DNA from 4 places in the Pseudoalteromonas sp. 120-MNA-CIBAN-0494 genome. Region 1 is predicted to be linked to each of the others. Evidence: predicted binding sites of a transcription regulator. Region 1 holds the regulator's gene; each other region holds the start of a gene.

Evidence for each region. Region 1 encodes LexA, which represses DNA repair genes until DNA is damaged. Its sites were predicted from a motif close to TACTGTATNNNNATACAGTA; they were not measured.
Region 2: AAEY55_RS16785 (LexA family transcriptional regulator) is a predicted target of LexA. The motif match lies at 2,164-2,183, and genes of this name have one in related genera.
Region 3: AAEY55_RS10530 (SulA-like leucine-rich domain-containing protein) is a predicted target of LexA. The motif match lies at 1,905-1,924, and genes of this name have one in related genera.
Region 4: uvrD (DNA helicase II) is a predicted target of LexA. The motif match lies at 2,191-2,210, and genes of this name have one in related genera.

Annotation. Positions count from the first base shown of each region.
Region 1 is NZ_JBEOOE010000005.1:19,970-24,162, reverse strand. Features, by position in the region: gene AAEY55_RS05455 (hypothetical protein) at 163-543, shown strand; gene AAEY55_RS05450 (PaaI family thioesterase) at 546-989, opposite strand; gene AAEY55_RS05445 (SRPBCC family protein) at 1,088-1,540, opposite strand; gene lexA (transcriptional repressor LexA) at 1,820-2,437, shown strand; gene coxB (cytochrome c oxidase subunit II) at 2,911-4,053, shown strand; gene ctaD (cytochrome c oxidase subunit I) at 4,053-4,193, shown strand, end outside.
Region 2 is NZ_JBEOOE010000045.1:15,012-19,204, reverse strand. Features, by position in the region: gene istA (IS21 family transposase) at 1-221, opposite strand, end outside; gene AAEY55_RS16790 (Y-family DNA polymerase) at 491-1,750, opposite strand; gene AAEY55_RS16785 (LexA family transcriptional regulator) at 1,735-2,151, opposite strand; gene AAEY55_RS16780 (hypothetical protein) at 2,381-2,800, shown strand; gene AAEY55_RS16775 (endonuclease) at 3,028-3,762, shown strand; gene AAEY55_RS16770 (hypothetical protein) at 4,010-4,193, shown strand, end outside.
Region 3 is NZ_JBEOOE010000014.1:46,960-51,152, reverse strand. Features, by position in the region: gene AAEY55_RS10540 (hypothetical protein) at 1-144, shown strand, start outside; gene AAEY55_RS10535 (NCS2 family permease) at 220-1,512, opposite strand; gene AAEY55_RS10530 (SulA-like leucine-rich domain-containing protein) at 1,950-2,384, shown strand; gene AAEY55_RS10525 (YchJ family protein) at 2,425-2,904, shown strand; gene AAEY55_RS10520 (diguanylate cyclase) at 3,127-4,047, opposite strand.
Region 4 is NZ_JBEOOE010000059.1:2,707-6,899, forward strand. Features, by position in the region: gene dcd (dCTP deaminase) at 1-116, opposite strand, end outside; gene AAEY55_RS17670 (dCTP deaminase domain-containing protein) at 121-684, opposite strand; gene dut (dUTP diphosphatase) at 706-1,161, opposite strand; gene AAEY55_RS17680 (YacL family protein) at 1,259-1,627, opposite strand; gene AAEY55_RS17685 (hypothetical protein) at 1,742-1,960, opposite strand; gene uvrD (DNA helicase II) at 2,275-4,193, shown strand, end outside.

The DNA.
Region 1 (4,193 bases):
ATATTTTTTATTCGTGAAATAAGAGTAAGTAAAGCGTCAATAAATGCGTAAAAATAGCCGACTATTCAGATAAAAAAGGTGAATATTGCAGAGTTGATTTGGTATAAGCGTAAAACTGCGTTAAAGTTTACAGCGAACTAATTAGAGGATAAACAGCAGACAATGTCGGAAATTCAATTTTTAAATGTAGACCTAGAGCTTGAGTCAAAGCAAGATATTAGCGTGCTTGTAGCTGACCTAAAAAAAATCGCCACTATTTTACATTATGATAAAGACGAATACCGTCAGTTAGCGCGTATAGAAGTAACAGGCGAAATATCTTCACCGGATAAAGCAATTAACCACTTATGTGAGTTAGTAGAGTCATGCTCGCGGGCTGCACTTAAGCAATGGTTGAGTTGTTCGCGCCGTACCTTTGATATTGGTTTTGAATCGGGCACTTCGCCAAAGTGTTTTAACCAAGCGCTGCACGCCGATACATTATTACGTATATCGGCAATTGGTGCAGGCATGGAAATTACTATTTACCCGCTAGAAAAATAGCGTTAGCCTTTGCGCTCTACAACAGCTGCGGTCATTTTTGATACGCAGCAAAGCTCGCCGCGACTATTCGTTATTTTTATTTCCCATACTGAGCTACGTTTGCCAATATGAAACGCTTTTGCGGTGGCGGTTAAGGTGCCATTACGCGAGGCTTTTAAATGGCTGGCACTGATCTCTTGCCCTACACAATAAAATTTAGTGAAGTCGACCACAAAATTAGCCGCGTAGCTGGCAACACTTTCGGCTAAAACCACGTTTGCTCCGCCATGCACCATGCCTATAGGGTTATGGTGCGCAGGAATTGCTGGCATAGTGGCAACTAAGTAATCATCACCAATTTCAGTTATTTCAATCCCCATGGTTTTCATCAGTGTACCTTGGCCATTTATGCCTTGGTCTAACTGCTTACAAAACGCTAAAGTAATAGGTTGATGCCAAATACTCATTGTTACTCCTTTAAAGGTTGAAAACGATAACCGATAATACGATTTTTCATGGCGATATGATAGCCAAATTAGTGCAGCTACTGCATGGTAATACAGTGCTACTTTTTGCTTTCTACATAGTGCTTAATTTCATCGAGATCTTTTTTTAGCATTTTACGCATCGAACTTTTAAGAAAAAACCCTATCACTGCAGAGATCATTTTTACCCAAATAGACTCAGAGCTATCAGAAAAAGTCATGGTTAAACAGGTGCTAGGTTCGGCGGCGGTAAGTGACAGCTTAGTGGTATAAACTGCCCCGCCATTTTCTGCGCGAGTGCAATAGTATTCATTAGTAACAGCTTCGGTGATCCACATGGTTTCTGAGGCTGCTTTGCCAAAAATTTTTCGTGTTTCTAACCATTTTAGGCCCACTAGCCCTTGTGGTGGCTTCTCGATTATTTTTACATCAATAATGCCAGACAGCATATTGGCACTGTTTTCGATGTCAGTTATTGCCGCCCATACTTTACGTTTAGGACCGTTAATTATTACCGCTACAGTGATATTCATAACACTCTCCGTTAATTCACATTGATGAAGTTAAGGCCCATTACAAAAACGATAGTTAACTAATTTTTAATAACAGCAACAACTTAGTAGTTATGTAATTAATGTAACGTAAAACTAACACTATCGTGATCTGCGTAATTTTATCTGTAATTTACTTGGTAATTTTAAGCTTAGACCAATGCCACCTTTGGCAGCAAAGGCGAGGAGTAATTTAAATTTGCGATTTTCAGATAACTGTATATACTCACAGTTAAATGTACTGTATGGAAAACCAGTTGTATGCGACCATTAACTAACCGCCAAGCGCAAATACTCGAACTTATTAAAGTGTTTATTAAAGACACTGGTATGCCTCCTACACGCGCAGAAATTGCACAAACATTAGGCTTTAAAAGTGCTAATGCAGCAGAAGAGCATTTAAAAGCGCTGGCTAAAAAAGGCGCTATTAAAATGAAACCAGGCGCTAGCCGTGGTATTCAACTTATTGAAGAAGATGAACCAGAACAACTTGGTTTACCGTTAATAGGCCGTGTAGCTGCCGGCGAACCTATTTTGGCGCAACAACATGTTGAGAGCCATTGTAAAATTGACCCGTTAATGTTTAAACCCGCTGCCGATTTTTTATTGCGTGTAAATGGTATGAGCATGCGAGATATTGGTATTATGGATGGTGATTTACTGGCTGTTCATCGCACTCAAGTTGCCGAAAATGGCCAAGTTATTGTTGCCCGCGTTGATGACGATGTAACGGTAAAACGCTTAGAAAAAGCAGGCAAAAAAGTATTATTGCATGCTGAAAATAAAGAATTTTCGTCGATAGAAGTGGATCTTGAAAACGAATCTTTTAATATTGAAGGCTTAGCTGTTGGGGTTATTCGTAATGCTGACTGGATGTGACAATTAAGCTGTTATAGCTATGTAAAATATCGGCATAATTTAATAGCTCAGATAATTAATGCGCACTTTTTAGTGCGCTTTTTTTTGCCTTTTTTTTGTGAAAATTCCGCTGCAATGAAAAAATTATATTAAGTTTATGTTTTTTATCATTTAAGTATTTAATACTCGTTATCGCTGTCTTTTTATTTGTAACCCTTGCTGTTGCTCACTTCCTGCTTAGAACAAAATTAAATAAATCCCATATTTACGCTAATCCCCTAATATTATTTGATTATTTTTCAAACTAAAACTTGCTAGTTGTTCAATTATTAACTAATTGTTAATGGGCTGGACTAACAATAACTCACAGCTTTAGTTTTGAGAAAATATATTTATATATCCGGCAGCAATACAAAAATAAAAAATAACAAATTGGCATTTAAAGCTTATGTCTTTTTGTTTTGCACTCGCAACAGTATTAAAGGAGCTGTCACATGGGTAAATTGAGCTCTACCTTGTGGCTTATATTGTTTGTTTTTCCGCAGTTAGCATTGGCAAATAGCCAATATAATATGCGCAAAGGCGTAACCGATATAAGTAATAATGTTTATCAACTACACATGACCATATTTTTAATATGCTGTGTAATAGGCGTGATTGTATTTGCCGTTATGTTTTGGGCACTTATTCATCATCGTAAATCTAAAGGAGCAGTTGCTGCTCAATTTCACGAAAGTACCAAAGTAGAAATACTCTGGACAGCAATTCCATTTGTTATTTTAATAGCAATGGCAGTCCCCGCAACTAAAACATTAATAGCGATGGAAGATGCCAGTAAAGCGGATATCACTATTAAAGTAACTGGTTCACAATGGAAATGGCATTACGAATATATGGGGGAAGATGTTGAGTTTTACTCAATACTTGCCACACCGCAAAATGAAATTGCTAACCTAGCCGATAAAAACCCCAACTATTTACTTGAGGTAGATAAGCCTCTGGTATTACCGATCAATAAAAAAGTACGCTTTTTAATGACCTCCGACGATGTTATTCATTCTTGGTGGGTGCCCGATTTTGCTATTAAAAAAGATGCAAACCCGGGGTTTATTAACGAAACGTGGACCAACATAAACGAAGTCGGTATTTATCGCGGTCAGTGTGCTGAGCTATGCGGTAAAGATCATGGCTTTATGCCAGTGGTAGTAGAGGCTAAGTCAGAGGCCGATTTTAAAGTTTGGCTAGCAGATGCTAAACAAGCAAAGCAAAAAGCAGCAGCAGCAGATGCTGCATTACTTGACCAAACACTCCCTAAAGAAGAATTAATGACTTTGGGTGAGCAAGTGTATATGGCCAATTGTGCTGCATGTCATCAGCCCACAGGGTTAGGTTTGCCAGGCGTTTTTCCTGCACTTAAAGGCAGCCCGATAGTGCTTGGCGATATAAAAGACCACATTGATATTGTTATTCACGGAAGCCCCGGCACAGCCATGCAAGCCTTTGCTAAACAGCTCTCTATAAAGCAATTAGCAGCGGTAATTACTTATAAGCGTAATGCATGGGGTAATGATACCGGTGATGTAATTCAACCAAGTGAAATACAGGCAGCACTTGATGCCGATGGGGAGGCGAACTAATGAGTAGCATAGTAGAACAACCTGACATTAATGAAGCTCACCACGCTCATCATCCTGCTAAAGGCTTTAAGCGCTGGTTATATACCACAAATCATAAAGATATAGGTAGCTTGTACTTAATTTTTTCGCTAACTATGTTT
Region 2 (4,193 bases), on a different contig from region 1:
ATTGGAGCAGCTTTAGCTAACCGAGAATGCAAATATGGTTTAAAGGCCTCTAATTTTGAAATACCCGTTTTACGAGTAGCATAATGCGGCTCGTCAAAATCACCCTGAAGGTATTTTTTAACGGTGTTACGCGATATGCCTAACTGTTTAGCAATGGCTCGTTGAGACATGCCTTGCATGGCTAAGACTTTTATTTTCATGAACTCTTCTTTTGAAATCATGGTGCTTACCGAAAAGCACCAGTGTTAAGTTAACTGGATCAGATTTCAATTGTTGAAGTGGATCATTTTTGCATTGCTGGTAACATCTAAACAAGCTAACCTGAAGAAAGGAGTCATAGATATAACTAAAGTGGGTCTAAATTCAAAATACTGTAGCGCTACACAAGGCAAAAAGGGTTTTAATTAAGAAATTCCAATAAAGATTTCCTGTAACCTTATAAACTAAATACACTGTTACCACATTCAATATTTGATGGTTCTAACCCAGTTCAATCACAATCTATGATTGGAATATCTGACCAGCGGGTTGTGTAATGGGGCGATAAAAAAGCCCGTTTCATGTTCCATGATTTTGTGAGCTTTTCACTTCCTAAAGATAAAGTGCCGACCCCATAACGTTTATTTATAGCATCCAAACACGCCATTACTTCTGGGTTATCTTTACTTACAGAAAACATATCTGCTTGTTGAAATAACTCACCTTCTAATTCTATTGCGCCAATACCGCAGCGATAAAAGCGCGTGTTAGCCTTAAAAATATCATCAATAACATCTGAAACAGCATTGGCTATAACACTGGTATCTGATGTAGGTATAGGAAAATCATAGAGCAACGATTTCTTATAATACACGTCTTCGTGTGGCGAGCTTGCAGCGAATATCACGAGTCGTTTTGCTAATGACTGCTGTTTCCTTAGTTTGCTGCCAACAATCGCTGCGTGTGTTACGAGGGCTGATTTTAATGTATTTAAGTCACTTACTCTTTCGCCGAAACTTCTCGTTGAGTAGATTTCTTTTTTATTCTGTTTTACTTCATCCCAACTTAAACAGGCGATGCCGTTAAGCTCACTCACAGTCCTCTCAACAACAACGCTAAACATACGTCGCATTTCTTTAGGGTTTTGATTCGCTAAATCCCATGCACTTTTAATTCCCATCACCTTGAGTTTTTTACCGAGTCGAGAGCCAATACCCCAGACATCGGTAACATCCATACGCATAAGGACTTCCTGCCGTGAGATATCATCATTAATAACAGCAACCCCGTTATAACCAGAGAGTTTTTTCGCCGCATGGTTGGCTGCTTTAGCTAACGTAGGCGTAATACCAAAGCCGACACCAACAGGCAAACCAGTTTCGCGCCATACAGCTCGTCGTATTGTGTGTCCGTAGTCAGCCCAGTCATTAATAATTCTAGAAAAACCAGTAAAACGTAAAAATGACTCATCAATACTATAAACATAATGGTCATCACAAAAACGATTTATGACCGTCATCATTCTTTCACTCAAATCAGCGTAGAGTTCATAATTTGAAGAGCGCACAACGACATTATGCTGCTCTAAATAGGGTCTAATTTTGAAGTAAGGTTCAAATTTCGGGATATTAAGCTTTCTAGCAATAGGGCATATGGCACAAATACACCCATCGTTATTTGTTAGAACAACAACAGGTTTAAAGCGAATGGATGGGTCAAATACCTTCTCCGCACTGGCATAAAATGCCACTGCATCTACGAGGGCAAACATCGATTCACCTCAGCTTTATTTCTGTGTAGGCGGATACTAGCAGTAACGACGCCTTCGAGCTTAAAGTCGTCATCATTAGAGATATAAACAGACTTATAATCTTTAGAGGCAGAGATAAGTAAGCGTTTCGATTTATCTATGATTTTACAAACAAACGAACCGTTATAACTAGCAACAATAATATCGCCGGTACTTACATCCTCAGCTCTATCAATGACTAGTAAGTCACCATCGAATATTCCTACTTCTTGCATGGATTGCCCAGAAGCGATACCAATAAAAGTAGCATTCGGGTGTTTAATGATTAGTTCATCGATTGAAATACCGAGCTCTACATATTCTGCGGCAGGAGATTCAAAGCCGGTAATGCCTGCTTCTATAAAAATTGGAATAACGAACATACACACCTCAAACACTGTTTATATATACAGTTTAATTTAAGGTTTAAATTATGCCAAGGTTCTTTTTGTGAGACGATAGTTTTATTAGAGCTGATATAAGCATGTTTTAGGCTTAAAGATGAAAAACCCCTTTAATAACAATTAGTAAAATTACCATCGGTTTGTTAAAATTTCACAAAGGAATTATGAGCTTACTCAAAGCTTATTTTAATTATGGAATAACTTACTAATGACTTTAGTTAAAAACACTATTGCATCTTTTCTAATACTTAGCGTTATTACTGGCTGTTCAGCCTCTAGACACGCCATCATTGCCGGTGACTCTGAATTAACAGATGCTCAAGTGTGTCGAAACTACCTTGATGATAAAGATATCCTCGCTAAAAGTTATACCACCGAAAATACTGATGAAGCGAACTATATCTTCGCGCTTAACAGAGAAGTTAAATATAGAGCACTCACTCAATACAAATGTGAGATATTAGCTGCACAAGACAGAAAAGAAATCGCTCAAGGCGTTGTTGCTGCTGTCGTTGCGGTAGGTGTCGTCGTTTTAGCTGTTGCTGCGGCAGGAGCTGGCGGGTCAAATAACTATTCTTCTGGTTATGCATGGGACCAGTTTTATGATGGTAACTACAACTTAGTCTAGCGCTGTCGAGATAAGTCTACGGGCCAATTTGCATATAACAGCGCTTGCTCTGGACAGTATCAAAATGACAATACATGGACTGGGAAGTAGCTTTCCCATTAAATTTTAAAAGCATAATATTTGAGTTCTACAAATTAAAATTATCAGTCACCACAAATGAGATCTAGCTTATTAACTCATTTATTATATGTGACATATTTAAACCGAAATAGGTACCAAGAATCATAATGAAAGCATCCACAATTTCACTGTTAGCAACACTTATTTTCTCAGCTACCTCTTCAGCAAATCAAGAAATCGACTCATTTAGCAAAGCTAAACGACTTCTAGAAAAGCAGGTTTATAACAATCACCGCATTACACTTTATTGTGGAGCGACATTTGACGCTAGTAAAAGAGTAACCGCACCGGAGGGCTTTTCTACAACAAAGTACATCAAACGAGCAGAAAAAATTGAATGGGAGCACGTTGTTCCAGCAGAAAACTTTGGTCGTACTTTTAGCGAATGGCGAGATGGCCATAAGCAGTGTGTAAATAGTAAGGGGAAGTCATTTAAAGGTCGAAGGTGTGCTGAAAAAGTAAATACAGAATACCGTTTTATGCAAGCTGATATGTTTAACCTTTATCCGGCCATGGGCGCTGTGAATGCTCTGAGAAGCAATCATAACTTTACTATGCTTCCTGCGGCTAAAAGCGATTTTGGGCGTTGTGCGATGAAAATTGATAACAGCAAAGCTGAGCCACCTGAAATGGCTAGAGGGCAAATTGCGCGTACTTATCTGTATATGGAGAACACCTATAAACGATACAGCATGAGTAAATCACAACGCCAGCTAATGAATGCGTGGGATAAAATGTATCCTGTAGATGCTTGGGAATGTACTAGAGCAGAAAAAATTTCAAAGCTACAAAAGAATCAAAATGATGTAGTAAAAAGTCGCTGTGAGAGTAGAGGCCTTTAAACATATCATCTTAATCATGATTTATGAAAGCTTAGAATTAATAATCAATTTAGTGATCAACGTGAAACCCTCAGCTTTTATTAGTTAGTTTTTAATTCAGAATGAGCAGCTTTGAGCGATAACCGGTCAGTCAAAAGTTTTGATATCTGAAGTCATATTTGACTCTCGGCTTTTCCAACTTTGAGAAAAAACAGAAACTGAAAAATCCAACGCTATTGTTGGCTTGGGGGCCACTACTTTTAAAGCAATGGCTGGACAAAGTAAAACAGCCTTTAAGGCCTATAAAGCGTTTGCCATTGCCCAAGCTGTTATAAATACATACCAAGGTGCAACTGTAGCCTATACGTCTTTGGCCCTTATTCCTATTGTAGGGCCTGTTTTGGGTGGTGTTGCAGCTGCGGCAGCAGTGATGATGGGTTTACAACAAGTAC
Region 3 (4,193 bases), on a different contig from region 1:
ACTGCTAAATACCAAGAAGTAGAAGGCTACTTAGAAGCTATTAGTGTTGAGTTAAGAGCATCGAATGCCAATGCACTTAAAAAGAAAACTGAGCAAGAGCAAGATGACCTAGATGTTTTATTTGCTCCGAAAAAGAAATGGTAAATTAGTACTAAAACTTATAAAAAAAGCCCATACAATTTTGTATGGGCTTTTTTTATTGATAGATAAATAAGTTTTTTAAGATAAAAATGCAAACTTAACAATAAACAATGCCGTTAAAATCCACACACTAATACTTACTTGATCCTTTTTACCGCATAACACCTTAACCGCGGTGTAAGAAATAAACCCAAGCGCTATACCATGAGCAATAGAAAATGTCAGCGGGGTCATTAATAACACCACACTAACAGGAATGGCATCTGTCATGTCGTCCCAGTTTACAAACTTTAAGTTTTGTAGCATAAGTACCGAAACATATAAAATAGCACCGGCAGTGGCATACGCTGGCACCATTTGCGCTAGTGGCGCAAAAAACATCATCAATAAAAAACAAATACCCACAACAACGGCTGTTAAGCCTGTGCGTCCGCCTACAGAAACGCCAGCCACCGACTCTATGTAAGATGTAGTAGTAGATGTACCAAGCATTGCACCAGCAATAGTGGCAGTGCTATCAGCGCTAAGAGCGCGCCCTAAACGTGGCATATTGCCTTTTTCATCTGCAAGCCCTGCTTTTTGCGTGACCGCAACCAAGGTGCCTGAGGTATCAAATAAATCTACAAATAAAAATGCAAAAATAACACTCAACATTGAAAGCTCAAATGCCGCACTAAAATCAAGTTGCATAAAGGTTGGTAAAATTGACGGCGGCATAGACATAACCCCCTGATATTCAACCAAACCAAAAGCCAAAGCAATACCTGTTACCAGTAAAATACTAATTAACACACCACTTTTAAAGTCGCGATATAACAATGCCGCAATCACAAAAAAACTTAAAATAGCAAGTAATGGCCCAGGTGCAGTAATATCACCTAGCTGCACTAAGGTTGCAGGGCTAGATACTATGATCCCTGCACTTTTAAGCGCAATTAGCGCCAAAAAAGCACCAATACCGGTCGCTATTGCTTGTTTTAGCACCAGTGGAATGGCATTAATAATCCACTCTCGTACTTTAAATAAACTTAAAAATAAAAATATACAACCCGACATAAACACAGCACCTAATGCCGCTTCCCAGGTATAGCCCATTCCTAAAACAACGCCATAGGTAAAAAAAGCATTTAATCCCATACCCGGCGCTAACGCTAACGGATAATTGGCCCATAGGCCCATAATAAAACAGCCTATTGCAGCTGCAATACATGTAGCTACAAACGCAGCGCCTTGATCCATTCCTGCTTGGGCAAGCATTGCTGGATTAACAAAAACAATATAAACCATAGTAATAAAAGTAGTCATACCGGCAACACATTCACGTTGTACTGAGGAATCATTTGCGCGGATTTTAAATAAGGCTTCGAGCATAACAAACTTAAGGTAGTAAAAAGTGGCGAGATTTTAGCATAAAAATAGCGAAATACCGGACATTTTACCTTGTTATGCATTAAGTTATTGAAGTAGCTGAAATAATAAATATGACACGGTAATACGTATGTACTTCAGGTTTTAAAAATAATAATTACCGTGCTTATATGCTGAGCAATCAGCTTTACTTTAACGTAAATAATAGAGCATAAAGTACTGTATAGGTGCTATTCGCCGCATAGCTTTAATAAAAAATATAAAACATATACCTAAAATATTAACGCCCTGTTTTTAATAGTTATTTTTGTTTTTTTATCCGTGTAAAAATTTAAAACTGAATGACTGTACAAATAATTAGCAAAAAAACACTTGCACCACAACACTGTATAAACTACTGTATATGGGTACTGTATAAAAACCCAGTGAGTGAGAGATTAATGTTACAGCCTATTACCGTAAGAACCGTTAAAAGTTATCAGCAAGACGATAAAAGTGATTGTGTAAATTTAATTCAAATTGAAGATGAAATTTCAGCAACCTTTGAATTGCTTAAAGTATTACACCAATACAACAGCTTAAATGCATGGACACTGCTGATTGCCCCCGACCATGTACCGAGTAAAGCCTTGCTTGATTCATGCTCCATTGACACAAGCAAATTACTGGTGATCAGGCAAAAACATTTAGTAAACTTAGAGTATGTACTTAGCTCGGCGCTGCACAACGGAAACTTTGCTGCGGTTATTACCTGGACTGATATTATTAATGATCAACAGCTGACACAGCTATCATTAAATTTAAGCACTACAAATACTAAGCTTTACTGTTTTACTAAAAATACTCACAACCTTGAGATACCACTAACTCAATAAGCTTGTTAAACTCGTGTTTTAAACACTTTATATTAATATTATGACCTCATTAACGACTTCTCCTTGCTTTTGTGGCAGCCAGCAAAATTATGCTGACTGCTGTGAGCCACTTCATTTAGCATCAAAAATAGCTGAAACACCTGAGCAACTTATGCGTGCTCGCTACAGCGCATATGTACTTAAAAATGCAACTTATGTTTATCAAACTTATGCAAATGAAAAACAGGCAGAAAACCCTGTAAAAGAGATTAAAGACTTTGCTGATAGCTGCCGCTTTATAAAGCTAACCGTCATCGACACTGAGCACGATGCAAGCGAAGGCTTTATAACATTTAAAGTAAATTACTTTTACCAAAACCTATATTGCGAGTTGCACGAAAAGTCGTTGTTTATTAAACAAGATGGGCAGTGGCGCTACCTTGAAGGCACACTATTTCCGGTAGCCGATATTAAAATAAGCAGAAATGACAACTGCCCTTGCCAAAGTGGCAAAAAATATAAAAAGTGTCATAGCGTATAACAAACTGCAACTAACCGTGCGGTGAGTAAAGTAGGTAATTACAGGCAACTGAACCTTAAATACATCCAATAGCCATGCCTAGGGTTGGCTGTTACAGGCGATGTGTATGGCTAAAATAAAATTTTACTTTCGAGCAACTATTGGCTATTTACTTACATACCTATAGGCCTGCTGCGTTAATAACTGCTCTACCGTATATTTTGATACTGGGCTCGCTGCGCTTTAAAAGCACACTGTATTTCGCCCTTGTGCTTTAGCGGCGTACATTTTTTTATCTGCGCGTTGCAAAATATCTATATTGCCTTCGTCTGATTGCAATAACGTAGCCCCACCTATACTTATAGTGACAAATTCAAACTCTGAGTACTTATGTAAAACACCTAAGCCGGATATGTTATTTTTAATTTTTTCAGCAACACAGCGAGCGCCTTCCTCGTTGGTATGGGGTAGCACAACCACAAATTCTTCGCCGCCATAGCGGGCAACAAAATCGCTTGGCCTTTGCAGGCTGTTAGCAATTGTTTGAGCAACTAAATGTAAAACAACGTCGCCTTCTACGTGTCCATAAATATCGTTGTATTGCTTAAAGTAATCAATATCCATAAGTAATAAAGCGTATTGTGTATTCTCTCTTAATGCACTCAATTGTATTTTATTTATATGAGTATCAAAATAACGACGGTTAAACACTTTAGTTAAGTCATCCAGAAACACTTTTTGACTTAATAAGTCATGTTGCAGCTTAATAGTTAAGTGCGCCCTTACTCTTCTGTATAAGGTTTCTGGGTTAATCGGTTTTTGAATAAAGTCTACCGCGCCCGCTTCCCAGCAGTCCTCTTCTTGCTTTTCAAAGGAGGTAACAAATATAACGGGAATGTCTTGGGTTTGTGTCGTCGTTTTAAATTTTAAACAGGTTTCTATACCGCATATGCCATCCATTGAAATATCCAGCAGTACGATATCGGGAGTATTAGATTTACATATTTCAACTGCTTCTTCACCGCTGTTGGCGGTGTTAACAATAAAGTGCTTTGATAATATTTTTTTCAGTACAATTAAGCTAAGTAACTGATCATCAACAATGAGGACTTTTGAGGCTTTAAGGCTAAGTTTTAAATCGCTATCGGCATAATTTAATGGCATAAATACTACTGTTTTCTATAATTATCAACTAACACAGTATAATACAGTCTTATGTTATGCAAATGTATTAAAGTTGGGTTTTTAATCAAACTTACAACCAAATATAAAAATGGCGATACAGAGTTGTTGTTAATTGTTTTAGAAAA
Region 4 (4,193 bases), on a different contig from region 1:
AACTGATTATCTAAATGTAGCCCTATTGACGTTGTGTCAACCACAACGTCCTGATTTCGTCTAACCACCGCATTATTTTCAACTAGCGCCTTAAGTGCGACTTGCGTAAGGATCATCTTCTCATGCCTTTGTAAGTAGATATGTTAGAGAAATTGTTATTACAGATGTTAAAATAGATACGACTCCCGTTATCACATGTGGGGTATGATTACTAAAGAAGTCTTTAAACTTGCTTGTATCACTAGGTTCAATATTTACAGCATTTCTTGTACTGTTACCAATAATTGGATGTTCCGTTGTCAAAAATGTGAGGGAACAAAATTTATCCTTTGTAGATAGAGATACTTTTTTATTGCCTACGTTAAAAACCGGTATGTGTAACTTTCCTTCGAATAAAGGATCTACCTTAGTATTAGCAACAAGAATCCCCTTGGCACCAAGACTGCCTTTAGAAGATAGAAATGCAAAAGCGTTGTTCGGCATCTTTATTGTCTGTTCTGTACAGATAAGTAAACAACTATTTGGCGAAATCACAACTTTATCTGTGATATGTCTCCAATCAGTATCTCCTGCTTTCTTGTACATAGAACCGATACTAAGATCGACGGAAACTTGCTCTACCGAGTCAGAGCATAAGGGAGCTATATCTATTTTTCTATTTTCTAAGTCCTTTGCAAGTATCATAAACTATCCTTAGTATTCTAGTTAGCTTTTACCTGAACTACCAAAACCACCTTCACCGCGCTCAGTTGCATCAAATTCGTTAACAACGTTAAAACCTACTTGTACAATTGGCACAAATACAAGTTGAGCTATTCTTTCACCTACTTCAACAGTGTATGTTTTAGCGCTGCGATTCCAAAGAGAAATAAATATTTGTCCTTGGTAGTCTGAGTCAATCAATCCGACTAAGTTCCCCATGACTAAACCATGCTTATGACCAGAACCAGAGCGAGGAATTATAGTCGCGGCAAGGCTATTATCTTTCATATGTACAGCAAAACCAGATGGAATAAGCTCAACTTGCCCTGGCTCTAAAACTAGTTCAGCTTCAATACAAGCTCTAAGGTCAATACCAGCAGAACCTTCAGTTGCATATTTTGGTAATGGGAATTCAGTACCTAGACGGTTATCTATAATTTTTAAATCAATATTTCTCATTTTTACTTTCTACTTTTAATAAGTTTATAAACAGAATAATACAGATAAAATGCTTGTTGTGCATTGCTGTATATTTTCATTAGTGTGCTAACTATGTTTATCTTGAAGTCGTAAACTCATGCCATGAGTTTATTAGGTCTATAAAATCTTCAAAACCACAACCACTGCTTAGGCCATTTTCTTCAAGCGCTAAATCGTCATCTTGATAAGCCATAAGATCTTCGCTGTCTTGGTGCAGAGCATGGGCTTCAAATAGAGCTTCGTCTTTCGTTAAAATTAAATCTATTTCTTGGCCTTTTAGTATTAAAGGCTCAAAGCTTGAACTCACCGATGCAATAAGCGCTTGCACCATAGCTATTTTATCTTTGCCTATTTCTTCGTTTAACCAGCGGCCAATTATGGCATGCTCGCTACTTATTTTAATGCGTAATCCGCTAATTGGATCGCGAATAAATTGATATTCCATACGTATCGCTTTTAAATCGTTAGTTGCGCAATTATATACGTAAATAGCTGCAGACGCTAAAAAGCAAAATAGCGCCAAAAGGCGCTATTTTATAAAGCTTTAATATTAATTACGTCACGATCTATAACGTGCTGCATCAATAATTGCCCAAACATATACAATAGCGGCAATTATTCCTGGCACAATTAAAAACCATAATGCCGCACCACCAAAAAATAATATAGCGAATATAAGCGCGGCAAGAATACGCCCTTGCACTAGCTGCCCCAACCCCGGGAAAAATATATTACATAATGCTGCGATTACGTTACCGCCTGAACCTTGTCCTGACATACTAACCTCTGTAGTTTATTTAATTTTTATATTTTAGCTATAGAATTACTTACACACTCTATGCCAATTTAATAAATGTTACAAATCATATAGTTGTATTTTTATCAGTTTAACGCTGTGGTGATTTTTACTAAATTGAGGTCAAATTAGCAATTTTTATTATATCTTTTTAACCTTTTCCATTTTTGATTCGCTATCAAGCTACTAGTTTAGAACATAATTTTATGAATAGCTGTGTATAAAAACAGTATTTTATTTAGCCTAACAAAAACACCTGCTATACTGCCCGCATTATTGATTAAAAAGGCGTAACGATGGACGTTTCACAATTACTCGATGGCTTAAACGACAAACAACGCGATGCCGTTGCAGCCCCACTACAAAACATGCTGGTATTAGCAGGTGCTGGGTCTGGTAAAACACGAGTGTTGGTTCATCGTATTGCTTGGCTAATGCAAGTTGAGCAAGCCTCAGCGTATAGTATTTTTGCGGTTACCTTTACTAATAAAGCAGCTAAAGAGATGCGTACTCGCGTTGAAGAGACGCTAAAAGCGCCGGTTGGTGGTATGTGGATTGGTACTTTCCATGGTTTGTCGCACCGTATTTTACGCGCGCACCACCGTGAAGCAAAATTACCCGAAGCATTTCAAATTTTAGACTCAGACGATCAGCTACGTATGATCAAACGTTTATTAAAATCGATGAATATTGATGATAAAAAATGGCCCGCTAAACAGTTTGGTTGGTACATAAGCGCTAAAAAAGATGAAGCACTTCGCCCTAAAGATATTCAAGCCTACGATATTAACGAGCAAATGATGCTGCGCGTGTACGCGGCGTATCAAGAAGCATGCGACAGAGCAGGCTTAGTCGATTTTGCCGAAATACTACTGCGCAGCTACGAAGTACTCAAAAATAACCCTACACTACTGCGCCATTATCAACAGCGCTTTGCACACATGTTAGTAGACGAGTTTCAAGACACCAACACCATACAATACGCATGGTTAAAACTACTTGCTGGCGACTCCAATAGTATTATGATTGTTGGCGATGACGATCAGAGTATCTATGGTTGGCGCGGTGCAAAAATAGAAAACATTAAACGTTTTTTAACTGACTTTAGCGCAGAGACCATTCGTCTTGAGCAAAACTATCGCTCTACCGCCACTATATTAAAAGCCTCAAATGCCCTGATCCAAAATAACTCAGAGCGTATGGGTAAAAGCTTATGGACCGACGGTAACGAGGGCGAACCTATTTCTATTTACGCCGCATTTAACGAGCTAGACGAAGCGCGTTTTGTAAGTAGTAAACTGCGTAGTTGGTTAAATGCCGGCAATGCGCTGCAAGATGCGGCTATTTTATATAGAAGTAATGCGCAATCACGTGTACTCGAAGAAGCCATGCTACAAGAAGGCCTAAAGTATCGTATTTATGGCGGCATGCGATTCTTCGAACGCCAAGAAATTAAAGACGCCCTGTCGTACTTACGCATAATAGGTAACCGTCAAGACGATGCTGCATTTGAACGAGTAATTAATACTCCAGCTCGTGGTATTGGCGATAAAACGCTAAGCCATATACGCGACTGTGCACGCGCCGAATCGTTACCACTTTGGTATGCAGCAAAAGCAATTGTAGAGCAACAACATTTATCTGGCCGCGCTTCTGGTGCAGTGAGTAAGTTTGTCGAACTAGTAGAGCATATTGAAGATAAAATTAGCGATCTAACGCTACATGAGCAAGCTAAGTACGTTATTCAAACTTCTGGGTTAATGGCAATGTACCAAGCCGAAAAAGGTGAAAAAGGCCGTGCCCGAGTAGAAAACTTAGAAGAACTTATTAGCGCTTGCGATCAGTACGAATTGCCTGAGGAAGAAGAATATAGCTCTCCTCTACAAGGCTTTTTAGCGCATACCTCGCTTGAATCTGGTGAAGGACAAGCAGAAGAGCACGAAGACGCCGTACAAATGATGACATTGCACTCAGCTAAAGGTTTAGAATTTCCGTTAGTGTTTATGGTTGGCGTAGAGGAAGGTATGTTCCCTTCTCAACAAAGTAATGAAGAGTCTGGCCGTTTAGAAGAAGAACGCCGCCTTTGTTATGTAGGTATGACCCGCGCTATGGATAAACTATATATTAGCCATGCCGAAAGCCGTCGTTTATATGGACAAGAAAAATACCATACACCATCGCGCTTTTTACGGGAAATTCCCGAGGACTGTGTTGA